3 regions of the Butyricicoccus porcorum genome follow, and region 3 is predicted to be linked to each of the others. Evidence: riboswitches for the same ligand, from Rfam matches in the RefSeq annotation. Region 3 holds a riboswitch; each other region holds the start of a gene.
What was found. Region 3 has a riboswitch for thiamine pyrophosphate ahead of thiS (sulfur carrier protein ThiS). Riboswitches for the same ligand answer to the same signal wherever they lie in the genome.
Positions count from the first base shown of each region.

Region 1: linked by a shared signal. The riboswitch ahead of ACLM7Z_RS06015 (thiamine-binding protein) and the one ahead of thiS (sulfur carrier protein ThiS) in region 3 are both predicted to bind thiamine pyrophosphate.
Region 2: linked by a shared signal. The riboswitch ahead of thiC (phosphomethylpyrimidine synthase ThiC) and the one ahead of thiS (sulfur carrier protein ThiS) in region 3 are both predicted to bind thiamine pyrophosphate.

Region 1 covers NZ_CP178353.1:1,250,166-1,257,989, reverse strand. The annotation lists gene ACLM7Z_RS06035 (fumarylacetoacetate hydrolase family protein) at 1-322, shown strand, start outside; gene ACLM7Z_RS06030 (ABC transporter ATP-binding protein) at 375-1,130, opposite strand; gene ACLM7Z_RS06025 (ABC transporter substrate-binding protein) at 1,130-2,176, opposite strand; gene ACLM7Z_RS06020 (ABC transporter permease) at 2,189-2,965, opposite strand; gene ACLM7Z_RS06015 (thiamine-binding protein) at 2,931-3,233, opposite strand; TPP riboswitch at 3,306-3,415, opposite strand; gene ACLM7Z_RS06010 (DUF3793 family protein) at 3,458-4,021, opposite strand; gene ACLM7Z_RS06005 (nicotinate phosphoribosyltransferase) at 4,287-5,729, shown strand; gene ACLM7Z_RS06000 (HAD-IB family phosphatase) at 5,790-6,377, opposite strand; gene ACLM7Z_RS05995 (HsmA family protein) at 6,509-6,889, shown strand; gene ACLM7Z_RS05990 (DegV family protein) at 6,935-7,807, opposite strand.
Region 2 covers NZ_CP178353.1:1,054,534-1,062,357, forward strand. The annotation lists gene ACLM7Z_RS05105 (phospho-sugar mutase) at 190-1,917, shown strand; gene ACLM7Z_RS05110 (DUF3267 domain-containing protein) at 2,273-2,920, shown strand; gene thiC (phosphomethylpyrimidine synthase ThiC) at 2,985-4,295, opposite strand; TPP riboswitch at 4,381-4,498, opposite strand; gene ACLM7Z_RS05120 (hypothetical protein) at 4,530-4,754, shown strand; gene rpsO (30S ribosomal protein S15) at 5,219-5,485, shown strand; gene ACLM7Z_RS05130 (polyribonucleotide nucleotidyltransferase) at 5,665-7,788, shown strand.
Region 3 covers NZ_CP178353.1:147,831-155,654, forward strand. The annotation lists gene yajC (preprotein translocase subunit YajC) at 1-146, opposite strand, end outside; gene ACLM7Z_RS00690 (YbhB/YbcL family Raf kinase inhibitor-like protein) at 319-816, shown strand; gene ACLM7Z_RS00695 (aldose 1-epimerase family protein) at 873-1,757, opposite strand; TPP riboswitch at 1,921-2,029, shown strand; gene thiS (sulfur carrier protein ThiS) at 2,118-2,312, shown strand; gene thiF (sulfur carrier protein ThiS adenylyltransferase ThiF) at 2,314-3,120, shown strand; gene ACLM7Z_RS00710 (thiazole synthase) at 3,171-3,935, shown strand; gene thiH (2-iminoacetate synthase ThiH) at 3,949-5,136, shown strand; gene ACLM7Z_RS00720 (thiamine phosphate synthase) at 5,148-5,717, shown strand; gene ACLM7Z_RS00725 (MGDG synthase family glycosyltransferase) at 5,861-7,003, shown strand; gene proC (pyrroline-5-carboxylate reductase) at 7,000-7,809, shown strand.

The DNA of each region.
Region 1 (7,824 bases), 1.1 Mb from region 3:
CAAGAGTCTCGACGGTTTTACGCCATGCGGCCCGTGCATCCTGACAGCGGATGAGGTCCCTTTCCCGCCCGCGCTGGATATCCGCTGCACGGTCAACGGCGAGCTGCGGCAGAACAGCAATACCTCATACCTGATTCACGGTATTGCGGAAATTATTTCCGAGCTGTCGCGCGGCATGACGCTATGCACCGGAACCATCATTGCCACCGGCACCCCATCCGGCGTCGGCATGGGCATGCAGCCACCCCGATTCCTCAAACCGGGCGACTCCGTTGTCTGTGAAATCGATGGCATCGGTGCCCTGCACAACACCGTGGAGTAATTTCATCTTTTTGCGCACAAAGCCCCGGCAGCGATTGCTGCCAGGGCTTCCTTTATGCCTGTGATTCGTCCAGTTTTTCCAAAATACGGCGCTTATACGCCAGAAATTCCGGTGTCAGATTAAAATCTACCGCACGCGGCTTCGGCTCTGTGATGACAATTTCCTCAGAAATACGCCCCGGCCTGCCGGTCAGCAGATAAATGCGGTCAGACAGCAGGACTGCCTCGTCGATGTCGTGTGTGATAAACAGCGTCGACAACCGGATGCGCTGCATGACATCCAGATACCAGGTATGCATGGCAGACTTGGTCAGCGTATCCAGCGCAGAAAACGGCTCATCGAGCAGCGCAACGTTGTGCGAAAACATATAGGTGCGCAACAGGGCAGCGCGCTGGCGCATGCCGCCGGACAGCTGTGCCGGATACTTTTTCTGCGTGCCGTCCAGGCCGAATGCCTCAAACAGCTCACCCGCCTGCGCCCGTGCCTCTTTTTTTCCCACGCCGCGCAGCAGCAGCGGCAGTGCCACGTTGTCCTCAATTGTGCGGTATGGCAGCAGCAAATCCTTTTGCAGCATGTAGCTGATGCGTCCCGGCTGGCCGGTAATATCTGTGCCATCCAGAAACACCTGCCCACAGTCCGGCTTCATCAGACCGGAAATGATATTGAACAGCGTTGTCTTGCCTGCACCGCTCACACCGAGAAAACAGACCAGCTCTCCCTCATGCAGCGTGACATGGATGTTGTCCAACACCTGTTTGTCGGCAAACGACTTGCTGACGCCGCGCACCTCCAGTTTGTTCTGTTCCATCAGGACTGCGGCAGGTAATCGTTGGAGAATCCGGTATTCTCCGGAATGTCCGCGGATACCAGATCGTTTTCATTCAGCCAGTTGTAGAACGCATTCCAGCGCTCCGCGTCAAAAATACCCCACTGAGATGCATCAGCAGTGTATTTATCTGCAAGATACTTCTGGCTCTCAACGACAAGCTCCCGATTGGATTTCAGCTCCGGACACTGCTCAAGCAGGATATCCGCAGCCTCCTCCGGGTTCTGCTCGGCATATTCATAGCCCTTTGCCAGCGCAGCAAGGAACGCCTTTGCTGTTTCCGGATCGTTTTTCAGGAAATCATTGTTCGCAATGATGACCGGGGTATAGTAATCAAAGACCGGATTGATGTCAGAAAATGCAAAGTAGTCGGTGTCAAGTCCTGCAACCTTGGTCGCAATGCCGGCCCAGGCATAATACACCCAAATCGCGTCGACCGACTTGCTCTGTAATGCGGACACCTCATCCGTGACGGTGGACGGGATCAGCTCAACCTTGGAGAAATCACCGCCGTCCGTCTCGACGACATTCTTCATCATAGCTTTTTCAATATCCATATCCCAGGTGGCATACTTTTTGCCTTCCAGACCCTTCGGGCGATCCATCCCCTCGCCTGCGCGAGAGATAATACCGGAGGTATTGTGCTGGATGACCGCGGCAACCGCCGTGATTGGCAGTGCGTTGTCACCGATCAATGCAGAAGCCATCGTGTCCTGAAACGACACGCCAAAATCTGCCTTACCCGAGCCGACCAGAACCTCTGCGCCGTCATCAGGCGGCTGTACAACATCGACATCCAGTCCGGCGTCTTCAAAATAACCATTCTGCAACGCGACATACAGACCGGTATGGTTGGTATTCGGCGTCCAGTCGAGCACAAAGGTGACTTTCTTGAGATCCCCAGAAGTGTCTCCGGAGCCCTGTTCCGCAGAACCGTTCTGCGGCGCGCTGCTGCTGCCGCAGGCAGCGAGTCCCAGCGCCATGGCGGACAGAACAACTGCCGCCGTTACTCTTTTCCACAGGTTCATACAAATCCTCACTTAATCGTCGCCGTCCATATTGGAATACGGCATGCATTTCTTTTGCAGCAGGTTGACCAGCGCCATCAGGATCAGACTGATGGCGGAAATCAGGAAAATGACTGCAAACATCTTGTCAAACGCAAACGCCTTTTTGACGCGCGTCATGTATACACCCAGACCGCCGAAGCCGCCCAGCCATTCCGAGATCACCGCACCGACAATCGCATAGGCCGAAGCAATGCGCAGCCCGGAAAAAAACTGCGGCAGCGCAGACGGGCATTTGATATAGCGGAAAATCTGCCATTTGCCCGCGCCCATCGAGCGCAGCAGGTTGATGGAATCCGGGTCAATGCTGCGGAAGCCGTCGAGCAGACCGACTGTCACCGGAAAAAACGTTGCAATGACAATCAAAATGATCTTTGGCGTCATCTCATAGCCAAACCAGAGCACGAGCAGCGGCGCAATTGCCACGGTCGGGATAGTCTGGGAAATAACCAACAGCGGATAAAATGCCCGGTACAGCCAGGAAAACGCATCCATCAGCACCGCAAAGGCAAAGCCGATGGCAACACCGAGTGCAAGACCAAGAAACGCCTCCTCCAGCGTAATGACAGCATTCTCACACAGCAGGCCAAATTCCCCGACAAAGGCGCGAACGACCTGCACCGGAGACGGCAGCATATAACCGGGCACAAGCCCGCTGGCCGAAACCAGCTGCCAGACCGCCAGCAGCAGGACAATCGCAAGTGCGGCAGGCCCCTTACTGCTCGTGATGCTTCGTAACCTTTTTATCAATGGTCAGAATCTCTCCTTCCGGGCGGTACACTACCTTAATGTACGCGGAAACCGACGGCGCACCTGCACGGATGGCAATGTGCTGGCATTCCTTTACAATGTCCATCAGCTGGTCATAGTCCTCACCCTCAATCGTTGTCTCAAACGGGCCGACATAATAATGCAGGCCGGTGCTTTTGATATACGCAATGACTTCATCGACAATACGTACCAGTTCGGTTTCGTTTTCTGCCTCCGGCAGAGTCTGAATTGCAACGCTTGCTTTCATGCTACTTCTTCCTTTCTTTGTTCGCAGCGGTTTACACACAGAAAAAGCGCCTTCACCGGAAACGCGGCGAAGGCGCTGGCAGTTCTGTCACTCCCGCGCTGGCATGATCCAGATCAGGTCAAAGGGTCACGGAACAGTATCCGTTTCTCAGCCCGTCTGTCCGGACTCCCCTGATAGTCATTTAATATAGCACAAATCCTGCCTGTCTGCAACCCCGTGCGCCATTATGCAGCGACAACCAGCTTCATCAGCGGCACACCACGGCGGTACATACGCTTATACACGGCTGTACAGCGCTTATAGACATCGAAAGTCCGCTGCGCCCGGTCTGCATCGCCGTAGCACTTCCAATGCCCGCAGCAGGAATAGTTTTGTCCGCGGTTTTCAATAAATCCAATCACATCATGCAGCGGATAGCCCAGAAATACACCGATTTCATGCGGGAAATCCTCCTGCAGGCACAGGCGGCGCGACAGCTGGCACAGCACGCTCTCTGTCCCCTTCGACAGATCATAGCCGTTTGTGCGTAGAAATTCCGCCGTATCCGCCTGCGCCAGTGTGCGGCAGATCCAGTCCCAGCGGCACACATAAATCAGACATGCATGGGTACGGCGGCAGCGTTTGACCACACGAATGCGGATACCGCTCGCGCGAAGGCGGTTGTCCCACTCCTGCACCGAATGGTACAGCGCCGCATGATCGGGGCAACGGAACAGATTCGCAGGCTTCACTCCTGCCAGCGTCGGCGCGCACTGCTCCACCAGCATTTCTTCCAGCGTTTTATCCATGTCCTTCCCTCCATAATTAGCAAAAGCTAACTCAATTTTCCAAAAAGAGGGGCTGCTTTGACAACCCGCTTGCAGTTAGCCCTTGCTAACTGCCATTATGATACCAAACCAGTCCAGATTTGTCAATCCTTTCTTTTGTCTTTTCCGCTGTGCCTGTAGTTTCCCCTGTCGCCTGTCTTGCTATGTATGCGGACAAATTGATTGTACTGGCAAAATAGGGTATACTGAGTACATCAAACCCAACCGGGAACAGGAAGTGACTGTAATGCAACGAGAAAATCTTTCCATGCTCTGCGATTTTTATGAGCTGACAATGAGCAACGGGTATTTCCTCAACGGCTTTTATAAGCGAAATACCTATTTTGATGTATTTTTCCGCACGGTGCCGGACGGCGGCGGCTTTGCAATTGCGGCCGGACTGGAGCAGATCGTGCACTATATCGAACAGCTGCATTTCGAGGAAGAGGACATTGAATACCTGCGCTCGAAAAAACTGTTTGACGAAAAATTTCTGACCTATCTGCGCGAGTTCAAATTTACCGGTGATATTTACGCTGTGCCGGAGGGCACGCCGGTGTTTCCGAACGAGCCTATCCTGACTGTGCGCGCCCCGGCAATTGAAGCACAGCTGATTGAAACCTTTGTCCTGCTCGCCATCAATCATCAGTCGTTGATTGCTACCAAGGCCAAGCGCATTGTGCGTGCCGCACAGGGTCGTGTTGTGCTGGAATTCGGCTCCCGCCGCGCACAGGGTGCGGACGGCGCAGTCATCGGCGCGCGCGCGGCATACATCGGCGGCTGTGCCGGAACGGCATGCACGCTGACCGACGAGCTGTACGGCGTCCCGGCGGGCGGTACCATGGCACATTCCTGGGTACAGATGTTCGACAGCGAATATGAAGCATTCAAAACATACTGTGAGCTGTATCCGGACAACACAACGCTGCTGGTCGACACCTACAACACACTGAAAAGCGGCGTACCAAACGCCATCCGTGCCTTCAAAGAGATCCTTCTGCCGAAAGGGATCACCAATTTTGCCATCCGTCTGGACTCCGGTGACATCGCCTATCTGTCCCGGCAGGCGCGAAACATGCTGGATGAGGCAGGGCTGTCCTGCTGCAAAATCACCGCGTCCAATGCTCTGGATGAGCACCTGATCCGCGACCTGCTCATGCAGGGTGCCTGTATCGATACCTTTGGTGTCGGCGAGCGCCTGATTACCGCGCGCAGCGCACCGGTCTTCGGCGGCGTGTACAAGCTGGTGGCAATTGAAGCACCAGACGGCACCATTGTGCCGAAAATCAAAGTGAGTGAAAACACCTCCAAGATCACTAACCCGCATTTCAAAAAGCTGTACCGCTTTTTCGACAACGAGAGCGGCAAGGCACTGGCAGATGAACTGTGTATCTATGATGAGGTCATCGACCCGGACACACCGCACACAATTTTCGACCCGAACGCAACCTGGAAAACCAAAACGCTGACCAACTTCACAGCAAAAGAGCTTCAGGTTCCGATTTTCAAAAACGGCAAGCGCGTCTACGAGCTGCCGTCCATCCACGACATTCAGGCGTACTGCACCGAGCAGGTCGGCCTGCTGTGGGATGAGGTGCAGCGCTTTGAAAATCCGCACACCTATTATGTCGACCTGTCCCGCAGGCTGTGGGACATCAAGCGGCTGCTGTTGCAGGACTGCAAGAGCTGATTTCTCCTCTCAACAGCATGTGCCCCGCCGGTTGCCCGGCGGGGCACTTTTTGCATACGATTATTTTTTCTTTTTGCGCTTCTCCCATTCCGCCCACGGAATCAGTTCATCGCCGCGCACAATCCACGCAGTCTGTGCTTCGCGCGCAAGCGGCGTATCCGACAGCGAATCGGAATAGAAGGTTTCAATCTGCGCGTCGCCGAATACCTCGCGGAAGCGGCGCACCTTTTCCTCGCCCCAGCAGTTGACACCGGTGTATTTTCCCGTGTGCGCATCGACGCGCGATGCCATCAGATATTTGATACCCAGCTGTTCACAGGCGGGCTTCAGCAAAAATTCCGGCGATGCGGAAATAATTACATCATCCTCCCGCCAGGTCTTCTCTATGTACCACGGCTTGATGTTGCGGATATGTGTGCGCCAGAATTCCTGCACCACCTGCTCAGAATCACCGATGGCGGTCAGAAAGCGATACATCTGCTGCTTGGCCTTTGTCTTATCCCACAGCTTTGCGCCATACAGGGCAAAGCCACCGATGGTTCCCGGCACGGTGCGCAGCATCAGCGGCTTGTGCCGCAGGCAGTAAAAATAGAAATCTACCGTGCTGTCGCCGTGGTAGATGGTTTGGTCAAAATCATATACGTTCATCCGTCCATCCTCCATGTGTCTTTCTGATTTTATGATACACTGTGCGGTTATACCACGTCAAGAGGCGGTTTGCGATTCGCCGGGAATGTGCTATACTGGAGAAAATCATATCTATTCAGGAGGAACCTGCTATGTCACCCTTGCTGCTTGCAGCTATTCTTTTTATCACGCTGGCACTGATATTCTACACTACCGGTGTCTTTGGCGAACGCCGTTCCGGTACGCTGACCGTGCGCCATGTTGTCATCTTCTGGCTTGGCCTGTGCTGCGATACGACCGGCACGCTGTTGATGTCGCGCATCGCCTCGCAGAATGCGGGCGCGGGAAATCCACTGCACGCCGTCACCGGCACGCTCGCCATTGTGCTCATGCTCATCCATGCGGTCTGGGCGGTTTACACCCTGCGCCGCGGCACAGAACATGCACGTCACATTTTCCACAAATTCAGCCTTGCTGTCTGGCTTGTCTGGCTCATCCCATATGTGCTCGGCATGGTCATCGGCATGGGATAAACGCAAAAAAACAGCCGCAAAGCCTGCGGCTGTTTTTCATCTGGTTCAGTTTCCGCGCTTATCTCCGTAGAAAAACAGCGCAACGGTTCCCGGCCCGGCATGGGCGCCGATGACCGTGTCCAGCATATGGATTTCCACATCCTTCACCTCTGTGTGGCTGAGGATATAGTTTTTCAGGTATTCAGCATCCTCCAGACAGTCACCGTGGCTGATGGTGACCGGATAGCTGCCAATGTTCCGAATATGCGCATTCAGCTGCTTGCAGAGCATGTCGAGCGCACGCCGACGCCCGCGCACCTTTTTGTCCGCGATCAGGCGTCCGTCATCCGACACATACAGAATCGGCTTGATGCCGACCAAAGAGCCCATGACGGCGGATGATTTGGACACACGGCCGCCGCGATGCAGGTACATCAGATCATCCACTGTAAACCAGTGGACAACATGGGTACGGAATTCCTCCACCCATTCGACAAGCTGCTCAGCGGTCATACCCTCCGCCCGGCGCTTCGCCGCTTCACGGACAATCAACGTCTGTCCGCCGGAGGCGGCAAAGGTGTCGACGCAGTACACCCGGTTGGGATATCTGTCCTTCAGTTCGTCGCGCGCCATACAGCCGGACTGGAAGCTGCCACTGAGTGCGGAGGAAAAGCCGATATACACAACATCACGACAGGACTGCAAAATACCTTCAAAAACGCTGGCAAATGCGCCCACAGTCGCCTGGGATGTTGTGATACTTTTTCCCTCGCGCAGCTGCTGATAAAAGGATGAAAAAGGAACGGTTCTGCCGAAATCGTCTTCTACGGTGTCACAGCCCTCCAGTGTAAAGCTGAGCGGAACCGTACAGATATCGTTCTGGAGCAGATAGGACTCTTCAATGTCCAGAACGGAATCCGTGACAATAACGTACCCCATGGTATCCTCCTTCCGCA
Region 2 (7,824 bases), 910 kb from region 3:
GAAGTGTGAAAAAGACAGTGCAAAATTTGTGCATCTTGCGATTTGTGGAAAAATTACTTCATCATTTCCACAAATTGTCCTTCAAATCTGCGGGGAAATGCTGTATAATTTTCCTAGAGAAAATTGATATCCATCATTGGATGGATCAAAACCCACTCCAATAAAATCAAGAAATATGAGGTGTTTGAAATGGGCTATATGGAAGAATATCGCAAGTGGATGGAATCCCCGGCACTGACTGAGGCGGAGCACGCCGAGCTGGCAGCGCTGGAAGGAGATGAAAAGGAAATTCAGGAACGCTTTTTTGCGCCGCTTTCCTTTGGCACCGCAGGCCTGCGCGGTACGCTGGGTGTCGGCCTGTATAAGATGAACCGCTTTACTGTCGGTGCAGCGACGCAGGGTCTTGCAAATCTGATTAAGCAGTACGGCCCGCGCGCCATGCAGCGCGGTGTTGCCATTGCCTGCGACAGCCGTATTCAGTCGGATGAGTTCTCCCATCTGGCAGCAAGCATTCTGGCGGCAAACGGCATCAATGTCATTGAATGGGAATCCCTGCGCCCGGTTCCGGTACTGTCGTTCACCGTCCGCACCTACGGTACGCTGGCAGGCGTCATGATTACCGCTTCCCACAACCCGAAGGAATACAACGGCTATAAAGTTTACTGGGAGGATGGCGCACAGCTGCCGCCGAAGGAAGCGGATGTCGTTGCAAAGGAAATGGGCGCGCTCGACATGTTTACCGAGGTCAAGACCATGGATCATCAGGAAGCAGTCGACAAGGGTCTGATTAAGATCATCGGCCCGGAATCCGACGAGATTTATCTGCGCCAGATTCAGAAGATGTGCATCAATCCGGACTGCATTGCGCAGGTTGCGGATGACTTTAAGATTATTTACACTCCGTTCCACGGCGCAGGCTATAAGCTGGTACCGGAAATTCTGAAGCGTATTGGCTATAAGAACGTGATTTGTGTACCGGAGCAGATGGTTATTGACGGCAATTTCCCGACGGTCAAGAGCCCGAACCCGGAGAACAAGGAAGGCTTTAACATTGCGATCGAGATGGCGAAGGAAATGGGTGTTGACCTGATTATCGGCACCGACCCGGACTCCGACCGCTGCGGCACCGTACTGAAGAGCAGCACAGGTGAATACGTCACCCTGAGCGGCAACCAGATGGGCGTCCTGCTGATTGACTATATTATTACGGCGAAGAAGCTGACCAACACCATGCCGCCGCATCCGGCTGTACTCAAGTCTGTTGTATCGACCGAGATGGCGCGCAAGGTTGCCAATGACAACGGCGTTGAGTGCTTCGACACCTTCACCGGCTTCAAGTTCCTTGCGGAGAAGATCAAGCAGTTTGAGGAAACCGGTTCGCATCAGTATCTGTTCGCCTTTGAGGAGTCGTATGGCTATCTGTGCGGCGACCATGCACGCGACAAGGACGCTGTAATTGCATCTATGCTGATTGCGGAGATGGCTGCATATTACCGCACCAAGGGTATGACTCTGTACGATGCAATGCAGGATATGTATAAGCGTTACGGCTACTATGCAGAGGAAACCCTGTCTATCGTTATGCCGGGTGTTTCCGGTCTGACCCGCATGGCAGAGCTGATGAAGGAGCTGCGTGAATCTCCGCTCAAGGAAGTCGGCGGCACCGCTGTTAAGGACGTGCGCGATCTCCAGACCGGTATCCAGACCGAGCTGGCAACCGGCGAGACCACTGAGGTCGAACTCAAGGGTCAGAACGTTCTGTATTATGATCTGTCTGACGGTACCAGCTTCATCATCCGTCCGTCCGGCACCGAGCCGAAGGTCAAGGTTTATATCATGGCAAACGGCGCGAGCAAGGAAGAGGTCGACGCAAAGGTCGAGAAGTACGCTGCTGCTGCAAAGGAAATCGTCAAGTAACCTACTTTTCTTTTTAAGGAAAAGAAAAGTAGGCAAAAGAAAACCTTTCCGGTGCGCTCCCGCGCACAGCGGACATGTCGGACAAACACGTCCGCCAGTCCGCCCCAACGCCGCAGAGATGAATTCTGAAGCGGGCTGAGAGCAATTCGGAGAGGAAAAGCAAAAGAAAACCTTTCCGGTGCGCTCCCGCGCACAGCGGACATGTCGGACAAACACGTCCGCCAGTCCGCCTCTTATGAATAAAATTTGCGGGATGCATTTGAGGTATTTCGATCAATCAGCTCTCTCTGTCCGGCTCGTCTCCTGCGGGAGGCGGGTCGGTGGAGGGAGTTTTTTACGGCTTGAAAGGGAGTATATGGACAAATACAGGGAAAAAGAGAATGAACGGAAGCTGTCGAAGGCAGAGGAGCGCCGCAAGGCACAATTTGAACAGCTGAAAGCAAAGCTGGAGGCACAGGGCTATGTGGAACATGATCTGACCATCGGGCTGGTCTATGCGAACATGATGGCATTTGTGCTGGCGCTGCCGCTCAGCGTTCTTTTTATCATTGTGTTTTTGTGGCACAATGGAGCAGCGGAAGGGTCGATTGGACTTGCGGGTCTGGTGCTGGTTTTCGTGCTGTTCTTTGTATGGATTTGTGTGCATGAGCTGATCCACGGCATTACGTGGGCAATCTTTGCGCCGTCGCACTGGAAAGCAGTGGAGTTCGGATTGATAAAAGAATATCTGACGCCTTACTGCACGTGCAGCGAGCCGCTGGAACGGTATCAATATATTGCAGGCGGGCTGATGCCGACCCTTCTGCTGGGAATTCTGCCGGCACTTGTCGCAGTGTTTGCAGGCTCCTGGCTGCTGCTGATTCTGGGGATTGCGCTGATTTTTGGCGGTGGTGGAGACATGGCGGTTGTGCTGAAGCTGTTGCGGCACCACAGTGCGGCGCGCGAGGTTCTGTATATTGACCACCCATATGCGGCGGGGGTGGTCGCGTTTGAACGGGCATAAAAACAGATCCCCGGCCGGTCTTTTTCCGGTCGGGGATTTTGCATAGGTAAGGTGTGTTCGGAATTTACTTCTCGTCGGACAGCAGGCTGACGTCCTTGCCTTCGAGAATGTAGTTGGTGGTGCGCATGGCACACATCTTGCCGCACATCGAACAGGTGTGGCGATCCTGAGGCGGCTTGGACTCGAAGTATTCGCGTGCCTTCTTGCCGTCGATGGCGAGGGAGAACATCTCATCCCAGTCGAGGCGGCGGCGTGCGTCGCTCATCTTGTCGTCGATTTCGCGTGCACCCGGGATACCCTTTGCCATGTCAGCGGCATGGGCAGCAATCTTGGACGCAATGATGCCTTCCTTTACGTCGTTGACGTCCGGCAGGCGCAGGTGCTCAGCCGGGGTGACATAGCACAGGAAATCTGCACCGTAGGTGGCTGCAATGGCACCGCCGATGGCAGAGGTGATGTGGTCATAGCCCGGTGCGATGTCGGTGACCAGCGGGCCAAGGACATAGAACGGTGCGCCATGGCACAGGCGCTTTTCAATCTCCATGTTGGCCTTGATCTCGTTGAGTGCCATGTGACCCGGGCCTTCGATCATGACCTGTACGTTTTTGTCCCATGCGCGCTGAGTCAGGATACCGAGTTCGATCAGCTCGGTGATCTGGCTGGCATCGGTCGAGTCATGGGTGGAGCCGGGACGCATTGCGTCGCCGAGACTGATGGTGACATCGTACTCATGCAGGATGTCGCACAGCTCGTCGTAGTATTCATAGAACGGGTTTTCGTTTCCGGTCATTTCCATCCAGGCGAACAGCAGAGAACCGCCGCGCGAAACAATGTTGGTCAGGCGCTTGGTCTGCTTGAACGTATCGATGGTCTTGCGGTTGATGCCTGCGTGGATAGTGACGAAATCAACACCGGTCTTGGCATGTGCTTCGACGACGCGCAGGAAGTCCTTTGCGGTGATGCTCTTGAGGTCCTTTTCGAGATAACCGACGGCATCATACATCGGAACAGTGCCGATCATGGCAGGGGACATGTCGATCAGTTCCTGACGGAAGGTGTGGGTCTTGCCGTAGTTGGACAGATCCATGATGGCTTCGGCGCCGAAATCGATGGACATGCGAACCTTCTCGAACTCCTCTTCATAGTTGTGGCAGTCGCCGGAAATGCCGAGGTTGACGTTGATTTTGGTTTTCAGACCTTCGCCGATGCCCTCCGGGGACAGCGCGGTGTGATTTTTGTTTGCCGGGATGACGACCGTGCCGCGGGCGATGCGCTCGCGCAGCACTTCGACATCAATGTTTTCTTTCTTTGCGACAATTTCCATCTGCGGGGTAACAATGCCCTTTTTTGCCGCTTCGATCTGTGTCATATGCATGCTGGTTTTCCTCCTGCTGAAAAAACTTAGGGAACAAAAAATGCGCTGGATTCATAGGAATTCAGCGCATATCTGGAAATCGTAACCGGATTGTACCTTTACTTCCTACAACGGTGTTAACCGACAGGTTCAAAGGGTCAGGTTTTAACCTTCTCAACTCGGCGTTCCGGGCGGAACGCACATCAGTTCCCCTGTAAATTGATATCATTATAACAACACGGCGGGCATCTGTCAATGCGGTTTGGACAAAATCCACAAAAAAGAAAAACACACGACATCCAGGCCGCACTATTGCACAGCCACCGTCATGTGTTTCTTGGCAAAAAAGAGGAGGAAGCGCCGCCTGCTGCGGACGCTCTTTTGGGTGGAAAGTGGGGGAACTTTCCGGTTATTCTCTCTTTCGATTGTGCTGAAATTATATCACCCGCCGGCAAAGATGAAAAGAAGCAAAATTCATGAATTATCGACAAGAAACGGCGAAGAAAACTGTGCAGTTTCAATATATAAGAAAGTTGAGAGATGAAAAAATGCAAAAAAAATGAAAACAATTGGAAAACAACCGGTAAAATCGCAGGATGGGAATGTAAAACCTGCGAAAAATTTTTCGATGGATAGGAAAAAACAGTTGAATTGCAGAGGTTTTTTTCGGAATTTGTCATTCTGTCGATGTCGCCGGTGCGTCGCGCGACACGCATGGTTGAATAAATCTCCAATCCCTGCCAATCCCTGCGCAGTATAAAATCCGTATTTTTTACCCATATTATACTTTACAAACAACTTTGGGTATGATATGATGCAAGAGTTAGTGCGCTCCCTGTGCTTAGCAGTCTGGATACCGGACATGTTTGACCGTGCCCATCACCTTAGGCCGCTGCCCAGCGCAAGGGAGATAACAAATATTATTTTTTTCATGAGGTGTTAAAATGATCCGCAAAGAACAGAAGGCAGCAGTTATTGAAGCAAACCGCATGCATGAGACCGATACCGGTTCTCCGGAAGTACAGATCGCAATCCTGACCGAGCGCATCGCTCAGCTCACCGAGCATCTGAAGGAGCACAAGCACGACAACCATTCCCGTCGCGGCCTGCTCAAGATGGTCGGCCAGCGCCGCAGCATGCTCGCTTACCTGAAGAAGAAGGATATCGAGCGTTACAGAGCAATCGTTAAGAAGCTCGGCCTGAGAAAGTAAGAGTTCCGACGGAAGAGGAGGCTGCATGCGGTCTCCTCTTTACCAGTTTTTTGGAACAGTACGGCAATTCCTTGAGCAGTTGAAGGACTGGCTTATCCGGTTAAGCCCGCGCTTCAAGTGCTTGAAGGACTGTCGGAGGTTCCGCATCATTCTTTTGAGAAAAGGAGACAGTCTGAGTTATGACTACTATTACACACAAGTCATTTGATGAAGAGCGTGTATTTGAAACCACGTTTGCCGGCCGCAAGCTGACCGTCGAGACCGGCAAGGTTGCACAGCTGGCCAACGGCTCCGCACTGGTTCGCTATGGCGATACCGTCGTGCTGGTTACTGCAACGGCATCCCCGAAGCCGCGTGAAGGCGTAGATTTCTTCCCGCTTTCGGTAGATTTTGAAGAAAAGCTGTATGCAGTCGGCCGTATCCCGGGTTCGTTTATGCGCCGTGAGGGCAAGGCAAGCGAGCAGGCAACCATTGCTTCCCGCCAGATCGACCGCCCGATGCGTCCGCTGTTCCCGAAGGATCTGCGCAACGATGTTTCCATCGTCTGCACGGTTATGGGCAACGATTATGACAATTCCCCGCAGGTCACTGCACTCAACGGTGCATCCATTGCGGTAGCAATTTCCGATATCCCGTTCAACTACACCGTAGCTGGTGTTGACGTCGGCCTGGTTGACGGCGAGTTCGTCCTCAACCCGACGGTTGAGCAGCGCCAGAAGAGCCTGATGGATGTCACCGTTTGCGGCACCGCGGAGAAGATCGTCATGATCGAGGCTGGCGCAAAGGAAGTCCCGGAGGATCAGATGCTCGAGGGTCTGCTGTTTGCACATGAGGAAATCAAGAAGATGTGTGCATTCATCGACTCCATCAAGGCGGAGATCGGCAAGCCGAAGTTTGAGTATGAGCACCACGATGTCGACCACGAGCTGTTCGACAAGATCGAGGACTTTGCACGTGCAAAGGTCGAGGTTGCTTTCGATACCGATGACAAGACCGTTCGCGATGCACGTATGCAGGTTGTCCGCGCTGAGATCGACGAATTCCTCGGCGAAGAGGTTGCAACCGAGCGCGCAGGTGAGATCACCGAAATCGTAGACAAGCTGTGCAAGAAGGTTGTCCGCAAGTGGCTGACCGAGGGCAAGCGCGTCGATGGCCGCGGCATGGAGGAAGTCCGTCCGCTGGCTGCACAGGTAGGCGTCCTGCCGCGCGCACATGGTACCGGCCTGTTCACCCGTGGTCAGACGCAGGTTCTGTCTGTCTGCACGCTGGGCACGCTGGCAGATGCACAGCAGCTGGATACCATCTTCGAGCAGAAGGAAAAGCGTTATATCCATCATTACAACTTCCCGTCCTTCTCGGTCGGTGAAACCCGCCCGTCCCGCGGCCCGGGACGCCGTGAAATCGGTCATGGCGCACTCGCAGAGCGTTCCCTCGTACCGGTTCTGCCGTCTGCGGAGGAATTCCCGTATGCAATCCGCGTCGTATCTGAGGTTCTGTCCTCCAACGGTTCCACCTCGCAGGGCTCTGTCTGCGGTTCTACGCTGGCTCTGATGGATGCAGGTGTTCCGATTACCGCACCGGTTGCAGGTATTTCCTGCGGCCTGATTACGGATGATGGCCAGGAGACCACCTTTACCGATATTCAGGGCGTCGAGGACTTCTACGGCGACATGGACTTCAAGGTAGCCGGTACCAAGAAGGGCATCACCGGCATTCAGGTCGACATCAAGGTTGACGGCCTGACCCCGTCCATCATCAAGGAAGCATTCCGCAAGTGCCGCGATGCGCGGTATAAGATTCTGGATGAGGTTATGCTCAAGGCAATCGCTGAGCCGCGTCATGAGGTTTCCCCGTGGGCACCGAAGACGATCACCATCCACATCAATCCGGACAAGATCCGCGATGTCATCGGCAAGGGCGGTTCTGTCATTCAGAAGATCACCGCTGAGTCCGGCGCAAAGGTTGACATTGCCGAGGACGGCACCGTCAGCATTTCCTCTATCAATGGCTCCGACGGCGAGAAGGCCAAGAAGATGATTGAGACCATCGTCAAGGACCCGGAGGTCGGCGATGTATTCTATGGCAAAGTTGTCCGCCTGATGGGCTTCGGCGCATTCGTTCAGATTGCACCGGGCAAGGACGGTCTGGTTCACATCTCCAAGCTGGAAAAGCGCCGCGTTGAGCGCGTCGAGGACGTTGTCAAGGTCGGCGATATGGTTTGGGTCAAGGTCATCGAGATCGACGACAAGGGTCGCATCAACCTGTCCTGCAAGGACGTCAAGGAAGAGGAAAAGGTTCTGTAAGTTTCCTTCTATAGAAAAAGCAAAGGCTGTATCCGA
Region 3 (7,824 bases):
TCGCGCATTTCCTTGTCCTGCTTGTCGCGCTTCTTCTGCGGACGGATCAGCATGAAGTAGAACAGTACAAAAATCAGAATCAGCGGGACGAACGAAAGATAGGTCTCCGCACCCGGCATCTGTGTATCCAGTGCAAATGGAATCATTTCGACTTTACACCTCCTGTCGAATTCACAATAAGTCAATTATATACAATCAACCTGCAAATTACAAGCATTTTTCCCGTTTGTCCATGAAATGTTTGACGCTTTGTCTTTGCGCCGCATGCATTTCGGTGTATAATGGGGACAGATCAGCTCTGACAGGAGGTTTGAAACCATGAAAGTGACAAGTACAGGCATCGAAAACGGCTTCTGGGCCGACCGGTTCGGAAAATTCGGCAGTGATCTCTCCGCGAAGGGAAAAAATGTCCGCTCCGTTCCGTTTTCCATCTCGGACGCGCCGGCAGGCACAGTTAGTTTTGCCGTCGTTCTCGACGACAAGGACGCCATCCCGGTCTGTGGATTCAACTGGATTCACTGGACGCTGTGCAACCTGACACAGGCGGAGGTCGCGGAGGATGCCAGCCGGAACAGTCCTGACTTTATTCAGGGCTCGACAAGTTTCCACAGCGCAGCGGGCGACGAGACGCGCGCCGAAGCCTCCTGCTACGGCGGCATGGCACCCCCGGACGCCGACCACGAATACACCCTGACGGTATACGCGCTCGACTGCACGCTGGATCTCACAGAGGGCTTTTACCTCAACGAAATGCTGCGCGCCATGCGCGGGCATGTGCTGGCACACGCACGCGTTTCCGCGATGTACCGGGCTTAATGGCAGCGCTGCCGGAGGACGGCCCCCGCCCTCCGGCTTTTTTTCGCCCAATCGCGTTATTCCGTAATGGTTGTGGAGAAGGTCAGCGTCTCGCTCTCGCCCGGCTTCAGGCAGCGCACGCCAATTTTGTTTTCCAGCGCGTGGTCAAGATAGGCCGTATCCGGCAGCGTGCTCCACGGCTCAATGCAGACATAATTGGTTGGCTTGCCCGTGTACTTGCTCCAGATGCCGAGATACGGGAAATCCTCGAAATCCATGCGGATGCAGTGTGCGGATTTGTCGCTTTTTACACAGACCGACCGCGTCTGCACGTCGTCCAGAATGAGCGCATCCAGCGCAAACAGCTCATCGGTCAGGTACAACTTTCCGTCGGTGAGCGGCACGTCACGTTTTTCCTTCGTAATCATCAGCGCTTCGTTGTTGATGAGCGGGTGCACGGCGTCCCCGTCACCAAAATCGACATAATAATCCGCCATCGTCTCGCCGTCCTCCAGTGCGACATTGTACGCATCATGTCCGCCGACCTCGTAATACATGTCGGTATCGCCGTTGTTCTTCGTGATATGTTCCTTTTTGAGCGTCGCGCCGTCCAGCGTATAGCGCACGGTCAGCGCAAAATCAAACGGATACATCGCACGGGTGTAATCAATCGGCAGAAGGGTGAAGTCGATGCTGGTTTCCGTCTGCGCCGTGCAGGCAAATTCCAGATCGCGGCCAAAGCCGTGCTGTGTGATGGTATATTCTTTCCCTCCGACAGTATACGTCTTGTCCTTCAGGCGGCCGACAATCGGAAACAGGATCGGCGCATGGCGTGCCCAGATCGACGGGTCTGCCTGCCAGACATATTCCGTGCCGGAGGCTCTGGATTTCATGGAGCTGAGCTCCGCGCCCTTGCTGTCAATGACAACCGTGAAAACTTCATTCTGAATCGTATATTGCATCGTTCTCTCTCCTCTGTGCCCGCCGGGTGGTTCAGCGGTTTTTTCATAATTTCAGTGTAACATGCAGCCCGCCGTTCGTCAATGTCACACAGAGCCACATAAAAAATCATTGACATTTCGCCGGATTCGCCGTATAATACACCCGAAAGACAACTGAACACTTGTTCTTGAACTGGGGATCCGCGGCAAGCGGCTGAGAGTGGAGTAACTGCCTCCTTACTCATTGAACCTGTCTGGTTAGTACCGACGTAGGGAGTTTCGAGGTATTCACAGTTTTGAACGATATGAGACCACGGCTTCCGGGTGCCGGTGGTCTTTTTCTTTTGTATTTTATTTTCAGCACACAAGGAGGAATGCTGCATGAAGGTGAACGGCAAATCTGTCCCGGCAGAAGAGGGCATGACCATCTGCGCGCTGCTCGAACAGCAGGGCTATCCGCTCACGCGCATTGCCGTCGAAGTCAACGGCGAAATCGTGCCCAAGGCGCAATACGATACGTTCGCACTGCACGATGCGGATACAGTAGAAATTGTCTGCTTCGTGGGCGGTGGCTGACATGACCATCACCTGTAACGGAAAGCCGCTGGTGCTGGAAGACGGCGCACGCTTGCAACAGACCGCACATGCGCTGATGCCGTCCGCATCCGTGGTCATCCGCAACGGCTTTCAGACAAACGAAGATGTCCTCCTCGAGGACGGCGACAGCATCACACTGATTGAAAAGGGCGTCCTGCCGCCGCAGGAGGTGCTCGAGCACATGATGGCAGCGCGGCACTCCCCACACGTGCATGAAACGGTCAAGCGCGCCTGTGTCGGCATCGCCGGCCTCGGCGGGCTCGGCTCCAACATCGCTGCCATGCTCGCGCGCACCGGCGTCGGGCATCTGATCCTCGCGGATTTCGACGTTGTCGAACCGAGCAATCTCAACCGCCAGAACTATTATGTCTCGCACCTCGGGATGCACAAAACCGACGCGACAGCGGACATCATCCGCCAGATCAACCCGTTTATCGAAGTAGAAACGCACACGGTTCGCATCACAGAGGACAATGCGGCGGACATCTTTGGCGGCTGTGATGTGGTCTGTGAGGCATTCGACAACCCCGTCTGTAAGGCGGAACTGGTCTCCGCGCTGCTCAGCAGCTCGGACACGATCCGCATTGTCGCGGGTTCCGGTATGGCAGGCTATGGCTCTTCCAACGAAATTCTGACCAGAAAACGAATGTCACGCCTGTATGTCTGCGGCGATGGCGAAACTGCCGCGGCAAACGGCGTCGGCCTGATGGCGCCGCGCGTCTCGGTCTGTGCCGGTCATCAGGCAAATATGGCTCTTCGCCTGCTGCTCGGGATCGGGCAGCCGTGACGCCCCTACCTATCTTTATCAAAAACATCTTTCAAAGGAGACTGACACCAATGGCTGATACATTTACCCTCGGCGGACATGAATTTACCTCCCGCTTTATCCTCGGTTCCGGCAAATACTCGCTCGACCTCATCAAGGCAGCTGTCGAATATGCAGGCGCACAGATCGTCACGCTTGCCCTGCGCCGTGCCACCCTCGGCAGCATCGACAACATCCTCGACTACATCCCGGAGGGCGTCACATTGCTGCCGAACACCTCCGGTGCGCGCAACGCCGAAGAAGCTGTCCGCATCGCACGCCTCGCCCGTGAGGTCGGCTGCGGTGATTTCATCAAGATTGAATGCATCCATGAGTCCAAGTACCTGCTCCCGGACAACTATGAGACCATCAAGGCGACAGAAATCCTCGCCAAGGAAGGCTTTGTCGTCCTGCCGTACATGTATCCAGATCTGAACGCAGCGCGCGACCTCGTCAATGCCGGTGCCGCCGCTGTCATGCCGCTCGGTGCGCCGATTGGCACGAACAAGGGGCTTGTTACCAAGGAATTTATCCAGATTCTCGTCGATGAAATTGACCTGCCGGTCATCGTTGACGCGGGCATCGGCAAGCCGAGCCAGGCATGTGAGGCAATGGAAATGGGCTGTGCCGCTGTCATGTCCAACACGGCGATTGCAACCGCAGGCGATATTCCGGCGATGGCTGGCGCCTTCAAGCAGGCCATCGAGGCTGGCCGTACCGCTTACCTGTCCGGTATGGGCCGTATTCTGGAAAAAGCATCCGCTTCTTCCCCGCTGACCGGCTTCCTCGCGGACTAAGGAGGACAGCATCATGAGTGAAATCATCAACGCAAAATATATCACACGCGAAACCAACCATATGGAATACCAGCCGGGCATGGAAATTGTCCCCGGCAATATCATCGATCAGGTTCTGGATGCGCGCGAAAGCTATGACGAAACAAAATACACTGCCGCGGACGTCATCCGTGCCCTGTCAAAGGATGTGCTGGCGCCGGAGGACTTCGCTGCACTGCTTTCTCCTGCGGCACAGCCATATGTCGAGCAGATGGCAAAACGCGCCCAACAGGAAACCCGCAAGCATTTTGGCAATTCTGTCATGATGTTTACCCCGTGCTACATTGCCAACTACTGTGAAAACTACTGCATCTACTGCGGCTTTAACTGCCACAACAAGATCCGCCGCGGCAAGCTGAACATGGAGGAGGTGGACAAGGAAATGTCTGCCATCGCCAAGTCCGGTCTGAAGGAAATCCTCATTCTGACCGGCGAGAGCCGCTCCATGTCCCCGGTGGACTACATCGGCGAAGCATGTAAAATTGCCCGCAAGTATTTCACTGTCATCGGTGTCGAAATCTATCCGCTCAACTCGGATGAATACCGCTATCTGCATGAATGCGGCGTCGACTATGTCACTGTCTTTCAGGAAACCTACAACCCGGACAAATATGAAACGCTGCATCTGGGCGGTCACAAGCGCATTTTCCCGTACCGTCTGAACGCACAGGAGCGCGCACTGATGGGCGGCATGCGCGGTGTCGGTTTTGCCGCGCTGCTCGGTCTGGATGACTTCCGCAAGGATGCCTTTGCGACCGGCATGCATGCCTATCTGATCCAGAAAAAATATCCGCATGCGGAAATCGCATTCTCCTGCCCGCGCCTGCGTCCGATTATTAACAACGACAAGATCAACCCGAAGGATGTACACGAGACCCAGCTGACACAGATTGTCTGTGCCTATCGCCTGTTTATGCCGTTTGCCAGCATCACGATTTCCACGCGTGAGCGCGCGGGCTTCCGCAACGGCATCATCAACATTGCCGCAACCAAAATTTCCGCAGGTGTCTCCACCGGCATCGGCGAGCACATCGACGAAGGCGAATCCAAGGGCGATCCGCAGTTCATCATCGATGACGGCCGCAATGTCGATGAAGTTCGTCAGGCAATTCTCGACCAGGGTCTTCAGCCGGTATTCTCCGACTACATGTATGTTGGCTGATGCTGATTTGTGTGACGCATCGGCTGCTGTGCCCCGATGATTTTTCGGCACGGCTGGAGCGCATTGCAGCGCAGCACCCATATGCCATTGTCCTGCGCGAAAAAGACCTGTCTGAGAGCGAATATGAAGCGCTGGCGCGCGACTGTCTCGCCATCTGCAAACGCTATCATGTCCCGCTGAATGTCAACACACACATCGAAGTGGCGCGGCGCATCGGCTGCGGCGGCGTCCATCTGCCGTTCCACCTGCTGATGCAGTACAAAGACGAGCTGGAGGATTTCACGCGCGTCGGCGTGTCGCTGCATTCGCCGGAAGAAGCCGCACAGCTGGCAGGCACACCCGCAACCTATGTGCAGGCGGGTCATGTATTCCCGACCGACTGCAAGGCAGGGGTGCCACCGCGCGGCCTGTCCTTCCTGCGCAATGTCTGTCAAGCGACCAGTCTGCCGGTCTTCGGCATCGGCGGCATTACAGCGGCCCGCTATCCCGCCGTGCGGAAAACCGGCGCGGCAGGCGCCTGCGTCATGTCCGGTCTGATGACCTGTCAGAACATGGAAGAAACCATGCGGCCCTTTTTATAAGTGCAATCCCCTCTCTGTCCGGTCTGCACCGGATACAGGAGGGGATTTTGTTTCTATTCTGCAAACTTCCCCCGCCTTCGCTTGCTTTTTCCTCCAGTTGCTTTATACTAAAATGGTAAAGGATCACAGGAGGAATGGATTTCATGAAATTACTGATTGTGACAGCTCCACTCGGCAACGGGCACAATGCGGTTGCCGGCGCTGTGTCTGACTGCTTTCTCCGGATGTTTCCGGAATCCGAATGCAAAATTCTGGATATGTACGAATATATCAGCCCGAACCTGAAAAAAGCCACAGCGAGCGGTTATTTTCTCTCGATGAAAACGCTATCCAAATTTCATGGCATGGCGTCCGGCATCATCGACATACAGAGCGAACGTGAATTCAATGAATACACGCCCGCCCGGCTCACCAACGAATTTATGGCATCTGAACTGCGCCATGCCATCCATGACTATGCGCCCGACTGTATTGTCTGCACCATGGTATTTGCCGCACAGGTTGTCGACCTGCTCAAAGAGCGCGGCGCGGTCACCTGCCCGTGCTTTGGCATCATCACGGATTTCACCGTACAGAATTACTGGTGTGACGTTGAGAACTTTGAATATATTGTTGCGCCGAGTGAATATCTCGAGCCGCAGTTCACACGCCGCGGCATTGATTTTGACCGTGTCCTGCCGTTTGGTATCCCGATTCATGAACAGTTTGCTCAGAAGCAGGATCAGCAGGCCATGCGGCGCAAGCTCGGTCTGGACGAAACCCGCCCGGCTGTGCTCGTCATGAGCGGCGGCATGGGGTTCGGCAACATTGAAGAAGACGTCAAAGCCATCGATGAAACCCCGCTCGATTTGCAAATCGTCGTCATCTGCGGAAAAAATGAAAAGCTGCATCAGAAAATTTCCAAGATGGAGACACAGAAGCCGATGACTGTCTATGGCTTTGTCACCAATGTGGATGAAATTATGGACGCCTGCGACTGCCTGCTGAGCAAGCCGGGCGGCATTACAACCTGTGAATCGCTGGCAAAGACGCTGCCTATGCTGATGATTGACCCACTGCCGGGTGTGGAAGACCGTAATGTCGAATTTCTACAGGCAAACGGCGCAGCGATTTATATCACCAAGACCTTCCAAATTGAGGATGCACTGTTCCTGCTGTTCCGCAATCCCGGCCGACTGGAACGCATCAAAGAGAGCATCCGCAGCATTGCAAAACCAAACGCGGCGCGCGATCTGTGCCGTATCATCGCAAAAACCATCATAGAGAAAAAGGAGGAACTGCAATGAGCATTACCTACGGATTTATCGGAAGCGGCAACATGGCAAAGGCCATGATCGGCGGCATCGTCACCTCCGGTCTGGCAAAGCCGGACTGTGTGGTCGCCAGCAATCCGTCCGCCCAAAAGCTCGACCTGCTGAAAGAAGAATTCGGCATTGAAACCATCCTGAAAGACAACAAGACCGCCGCAAAGCTGTCTGATGTAGTCATCCTGTCGGTCAAGCCATATTTGTATGAGCGTGTGATCGCCGAAATCAAGGACATGGTCAGACCGGATGCCATTGTGGTTATGATTGCCGCAGGCCAGACCATTGCCGCAAATGAAGCTCGCTTTGGAAGACCGGTCAAACTCGTCCGCGTCATGCCGAACACACCGGCACTGGTGGGCGAAGCAATGTCTGCTGTCTGCTTCAATACAAACATTACCGCAGACGACAAAAAAATTGTCATGGATATGCTGAACAGCTTTGGCCGTGCGGAAGAAGTTCCGGAAACGCTGATGGATGCTGTCACCGGTGTCAGCGGCTCATCTCCGGCCTATGTGTACCTGTTCATTGAAGCAATGGCAGATGCCGCCGTCCTGCACGGCATGCCGCGTGCACAGGCCTATACTTTCGCAGCACAGTCGGTGCTCGGCGCGGCGAAAATGGTACTGGAAACCGGCATGCATCCGGGAGCGCTCAAGGATAACGTCTGCTCGCCCGGCGGCACGACGATTGAAGCGGTCGCCGCGCTGGAAAGCAACGGCCTGCGCGCTGCTGTCATCGACGCAGTGGACACCTGTGTTAGAAAATCAAAGGAAATGAGCAAATAATCGCTGAAATATGCA